2 regions of the Clostridium fungisolvens genome follow, and region 1 is predicted to be linked to the other one. Evidence: a T-box and tRNA genes for the amino acid it is inferred to sense, from the RefSeq annotation. Region 1 holds a T-box; the other holds one or more tRNA genes.

Region 1 (3,208 bases):
AACGCATCAGCTTCTGCAATTGTCTTATCAAAAAACTTTATTGCTTTTATTTCATTATTTTCTTTAACTACATTTATAGCTCTAGACTTAAAATTAACCTTTATCCCTAGATCAAGAATATATTTTCTAACTTCTGGTTCAACCTTACTTACATCACAGAGCCATGCATGCTTATGTTGTGGAAAATCTACATTTTTATGAATTGCATTTCTATCCATGATGTCTATAAGTTCTCCTGCTCCAAGAGCTATTAACTCTTCTGCCGCAGTATATCTGCCATTATTCCTCATTATACCACCAACATTGCCTACACCAAGAAGCAGGTCTGTTCTTTCAAAGATTTCTACCTCAGCTCCAGCTTTCTTTGCTGCGATAGCTGCTGCACATCCAGCCCATCCACCACCTATTATAACTAGCTTCATATTCTACCTCTTTTAAATTAGTATAATATTAGAATATTTATCTGTTATTGATATTGTTACAACATGGAGCCATATTTTAAAACTTATATAATCTTAAATAATAAAAGACTGAACAGATTATAAAACTGTTCAGCCTTTTATCGCTATAATTAAAATTCTAATTTTGCTGCTATATAATTATCTAGTTCTTCTATCTTAATTCTTACTTGTTCCATAGTATCTCTATCTCTTACTGTTACTGCATTATCTTCTAATGTATCAAAGTCTACAGTTATACAGAAAGGAGTTCCTATTTCATCTTGTCTTCTATATCTCTTACCTATGCTTCCAGCTTCATCATATTCAACATTAAACTTCTTTCTTAATTCTGAGTATACTTCATCAGCTTTTTCTGAAAGCTTCTTAGATAATGGTAATATTGCTGCTTTGTATGGAGCTAATGCTGGGTGTAGGTGCAATACATTTCTAACGTCTCCATCTTCTAGTTCTTGTTCTTCGTATGCATCTGCTAAAAATGCAAGTGCAACTCTATCTGCTCCTAGTGATGGTTCAATACAGTATGGAACATATTTTTCATTAGTAGTAGGATCTAAGTAACTCATATCCTGTCCTGAATGTTCCTGATGTTTTGTTAAGTCATAGTCAGTTCTATCTGCTATTCCCCAAAGTTCTCCCCAGCCAAATGGGAATAAATATTCTATATCTGATGTTGCATTTGAATAGAATGATAATTCTTCTTGTTCATGATCTCTCATTCTTATATTTTCTTTAGTCATGCCTAGGTTTAATAAGAAATTCCAGCAGTAATCTCTCCAGAAATTAAACCATTCCATATCAGTTCCTGGTTTACAGAAGAACTCAAGCTCCATTTGTTCAAATTCTCTTGTTCTGAAAGTAAAGTTACCTGGTGTTATTTCATTTCTAAAAGATTTCCCTATTTGTGCAATTCCAAATGGAACCTTTTTTCTTGAACTTCTTTGAACTGCTTTAAAGTTTACGAATATACCTTGAGCAGTCTCTGGTCTAAGGTATATCTCAGCCTTTGCATCTTCAGTTACACCTTGGAATGTTTTAAACATTAAATTAAACTTTCTTATATCAGTGAAGTTTTTCTTTCCACACTTAGGGCATTCTATTTGATGTTGTTCTATATAATCTTTTAATTGTTCGTTAGACCATCCATCAGCTGAAGCAACCTCAGCTCCTTGTGCTGTCATATGATCTTCTATTAATTTATCAGCTCTAAATCTTGTCTTACATTCTTTACAGTCCATAAGCGGGTCTGAAAATCCACCTACGTGTCCTGATGCAACCCATACCTCTCTATTCATAAGTATAGCGCAATCAACTCCAACGTTATAAGGGCTTTCTTGTACGAATTTTTTCCACCAAGCTTTTTTTACGTTATTTTTAAATTCTACTCCTAGAGGACCGTAATCCCATGAGTTTGCTAATCCACCATAAATATCTGACCCCGGGAATATGAAACCTCTATTTTTACATAAAGCCACTAGTTTATCCATAGTTTTTTCAACTGCCATTTTAATACCTCCATTTATAATTAAGTTTTAACTTATTGTTCATTTAATCTATCTCTAAATTCCATAAGTTTACATATTAATAGCATTGCTTAATATTTCATAATTTAATATGCATTTTTATTATATTTACACTATTGTCATATAATAAAATTAATTTAGACAAATAAAAAAAGCCCTTACCATAAAGGGACGAAAATTTCCGCGGTTCCACCCTTCTTGGCAAATGCCCTGCTTTAATATCTAAGCATTCAAAAGCGCCCTTCATCAGTATAACTTAACGGTTCACACCAAACACCGTCTCTCTAAAAAGTTATAAAAATTACTCCTCTTTATCATTATGCTATATTCATTTATAATTAGTATTTTATCAAAGAATTCCTTATTGTCAAGAAAAATATAAAATTCTCTTAAAACCCATGTTAAAATAGTGCTTTTATATAGAATTCCTAATCTAACTATTAATTTGAACTTTAATATGTAACTTTCATGAATATTAATTATCAGTTCAATATATAACCGTTTTAACATTTGTCTTCAATAACCATGTTATAATTTCAAGTTCAATACTTATACTAAAATGTAATAAAATAATAAAACCTCATGCATAGCATGAGGTTATTGTACAAAATAAAAATGGCTCCGCGAAGAGGGCTCGAACCTCCAACCTATCGGTTAACAGCCGAGTGCTCCACCATTGAGCTATCGCGGAACGTCATTACAAATAATATTATAACACCTTATAAAAACTTTGCAAGTACTTTTTTAAACTTTTTTCACTTTTTATAATTATATTTTATTAATTCAAGTTTTATCAAAAGCTATATTTTAGATAAAACTTGACCATAGTAATAAGCATAATGGCAAGTGAAATATATAAACAAAACCTTGCCCAAATAAAATTTAAGCAAGGTTATTTTTATTCTTATAGTGGTTTCATTGTTGGGAATAAAAGTACATCTCTTATAGACGCAGAATCTGTTAAGAACATTATTATTCTATCGATTCCTATTCCTAATCCACCTGTTGGTGGCATGCCAGTCTCAAGAGCACTCATAAATTCTTCATCAATTACATATGCTTCGTCATCTCCAAGCTCTCTTTCCTTAGCTTGTTGTTCAAATCTTTGTCTTTGAACTATTGGATCATTAAGTTCAGAGTATGCATTACATATTTCTCTTCCATAAACAAAGCCTTCAAATCTTTCTGTAAATGCTTCGTTTCCTCTCTTCTTCTTTGTTAAAGGAG
Region 2 (3,208 bases), 240 kb from region 1:
TATTAGTTCCTTTTGGTATGATTACCTTTACATTATCTCCGTTATTTCCAACCTCTCCATTACCCCATGCACCATTAAAAGCCACTTTATATTGGAGCTCGTAATCATTTGCTTTAGCAGAATCTTTTATTTGAAAAGTTTTACTATAGATTCCACCACCAATATAATCAAGCTTAAAATTATCATCTGCAGGGTTCCAAGACTTACCACCATCTAATAGATTGTCTATGTTACCTGTTAGTATAGCTTTTGTTTTAAACTGATCTGCATTATTTATAGAATCATATAATTTCTTCTGTTTATAATCTAATCTAAAATATACCTTTGTATCAATGTCTAAGTTTAATTTTATATTGTCACCACTCTTAATTCCGTCTTTGCCATAATTCTCATCAAAAGATTTATTCATGGCAACTTTATATTCATAACTTCCTGCTTTTAGGTCTAATGAAGTTTCATATATACCATTTTTATATTCTTTCATAAGACCTTTCAAATTAGATGGATTCCACTGATCTGATTTCTCAGCAAAAAAATCTCCCACAATGGTTGCCATGGCATCAGCTTGTAAAACAACTTCATCTTCTGCCATAACAGGCTTCACATAAATATTACTAAACAAAGTAATAAATAATGTTAGGCAAGCGAATAAACTCAGAGCTTTGTAATACTTTTTTCTCATATTCATCCCCCTTATACTTTCATGCAATCGATTGCATGTCAATGCGAAACCGTTTGCACTGTAATTATATTATACATGTTCATAATAATATTTCATTTGTGAATTCATATGAATTATTTAAATACTTTTTATATGAAATTCCATATTATGTAATTATAGCTTTCTCTTTACATAAAAATACCACTTTGTAGTTAAATAGTTAAAACCATCACGGATTAACTTGACTACAAAGTGGTCCATATTTAAATTTGACTAAAATTAGAAGGTTTCTAGTTGATCTTTTCTATTAGCTTGCTTATCCTTAATATTGTTGAGGTCTTTTGTTGACATATTTTCTCCATTATTCTTTATGTATCCTGCAGCATTTATCATGTTATCGATTATATTTTGCTGCTCATCTTCTTTATAATTGTCTCCATATACAATTTTGTCCTTTAGGGTGTCTATTTCTCTTTTTCTCGCATCTTGTATCTCTTCAGCATGTTTCATTTGCTCAGAGGATATTATATCTTGATTTTGCTCTATATGTCTTTCTGTTCTTGTATACTTTTCAACAGTATCTACTATCTGATTTATTCTATTTTCTACTTCTTGTTTTCTTCCATCATTCATAATTATTACCTCCTTAAAAACTTTTTGACCTAAACGTGGTAAAGCTTATAGTACTAATAATTTAATGATATGTTTTGAAATATTTCTAAAATTAAGTGATTTTTCGTAAGCTTATTAAATCACCAAATTATAGATAAACTACTTCCTATTGAAACTTATCAAAATAAAGATTCGTAGAAACATCGAAATATTTATTTTGACTCTAAGGTTTGAAGTACTTTATCTGTTCAATTGAAATGGTTCAATTATATTTTGCACCTAAGTAGTCTAATAATACTTATAAATAAATTCATAGTTTATTTATTTTAACCTTCTTAAGAATGGCTAACCATTATTTGTTTTAATTAATCATATAATTAAACCTTTAATGAAACTTAAAATTAGCGAAGCTATAAAACAAAAAACATCTACCATTTTCGTAAAGGCAGATGTGCAAAAAAGCTCACTGGAGAAGGTTTCTTAAACATTTTTTTATTTAAATTTGTTTTAAATATTTTTTAAAACAAAAAAAATCATAATCGAATGATTATGATTTTTGGTGCACCATCAGGGACTCGAACCCGGGGCACCCTGATTAAGAGTCAGGTGCTCTACCAACTGAGCTAATGGTGCTTATTTGGAGCGGGTAGTGGGAGTCGAACCCACCTTTTCAGCTTGGAAGGCTGGAGTATTACCGATATACGATACCCGCACATTAAATTCTATAAATATTATAAATCAATTCCAAACTACTTGTCAACATTTTTTTTAATAACTTGGCTGGGGTGGTAGGATTCGAACCTACGACTGGCGGAGTCAGAGTCCGCTACCTTACCGCTTGGCGACACCCCAATGTCAACATTTTAATTTTATCACTAGATCGATTATTTGTAAATATATACATATATAAAAATTATCTTAAATCTTTATATCTTAGAGAATAAAAAATTCGCTAAAGTGATTTTCTTTAGTAAATTTTTTTGTGCGTCTGCCTTTTCTTAAGCGTATGTGAAGAATCTTACAGGCGACATATTTTTCTTTTTTTATTCTTTAACTTATACTATATCATAAGTATGTTCTCATAATTATCCACAGATATATTTGATGCATAAATATCTAAAGAATAAAAAAAACAGCACGTATAACGTGCTTTGGCTGGGATGGCAGGATTCGAACCTACGGATAATGGAGTCAAAGTCCATTGCCTTACCGCTTGGCGACATCCCAAAATATGGTGCGTCTTAAGGGATTCGAACCCCTGGCCCACGCCTTAGAAGGGCGTTGCTCTATCCAGCTGAGCTAAAGACGCATTTCAAACAAAATATATTTTAATATATCTTTTATAATATGTCAATAGTTATATTTTAGACTATCTCTGTCAAATCCCTTGTTAAAGTTAACTTTAGTTTTTCTCCACTAACTGGATTTTTATGAACCTGCTTACATAGTTCTATCCACTTCTCTTCACTCATTCCTATCTTCTTCTCAAAGGCATCTTCACTATCAGTTTGTAGGTTAGTATTTATAATAAATTGACCTAACTCAGATGCAGATGAAAATACCTTCATATATAAGAATGTATCTATGTCTCCTAACCAACTCATATTGAACTCTCTAGAAAACTTTTTTAACTCTTTCATAACTTTATCGCTTGGAACATCCCACAATGATTTTATAAACGCTATTTGTTTTTTCATTACAGCCGCCTCTGATTGACTTAACTTTCCGTCCTTCAATCCCTCTGATATAATCTTTTCAGCATTCAATTGAGAGAATTCTGCTATATTTTTATATTTTCCTTCTATCCATTTATAAAATGCTTCTGGAAGTAAGCAATATTGTATATATCCTAATAACATTTTAGCCTTAGGTATTGGTGTCCAAACACTTTGTATTCCAGACTTTCTTGTAAAAATTACGTAATGCATATATACT

What was found. The T-box of region 1 lies ahead of bsdtw1_RS20050 (glycine--tRNA ligase). A T-box ahead of a tRNA ligase gene usually reads a tRNA of that ligase, here a tRNA-Gly.
Region 2: it encodes a tRNA-Gly, which carries the amino acid that the T-box ahead of bsdtw1_RS20050 (glycine--tRNA ligase) is inferred to sense. The anticodon was not compared.

The regions. Positions count from the first base shown of each region.
Region 1 is NZ_BLZR01000001.1:4,516,812-4,520,019, forward strand. It holds gene bsdtw1_RS20045 (FAD-dependent oxidoreductase) at 1-422, opposite strand, end outside; gene bsdtw1_RS20050 (glycine--tRNA ligase) at 572-1,963, opposite strand; T-box leader at 2,146-2,308, opposite strand; tRNA gene bsdtw1_RS20055 (tRNA-Asn) at 2,598-2,672, opposite strand; gene lysS (lysine--tRNA ligase) at 2,886-3,208, opposite strand, start outside.
Region 2 is NZ_BLZR01000001.1:4,280,570-4,283,777, forward strand. It holds gene bsdtw1_RS18855 (alpha-amylase family glycosyl hydrolase) at 1-682, opposite strand, end outside; gene bsdtw1_RS18860 (hypothetical protein) at 941-1,294, opposite strand; tRNA gene bsdtw1_RS18865 (tRNA-Lys) at 1,831-1,906, opposite strand; tRNA gene bsdtw1_RS18870 (tRNA-Gly) at 1,912-1,985, opposite strand; tRNA gene bsdtw1_RS18875 (tRNA-Gln) at 2,051-2,125, opposite strand; tRNA gene bsdtw1_RS18880 (tRNA-Gln) at 2,426-2,500, opposite strand; tRNA gene bsdtw1_RS18885 (tRNA-Arg) at 2,506-2,582, opposite strand; gene bsdtw1_RS18890 (hypothetical protein) at 2,638-3,208, opposite strand, start outside.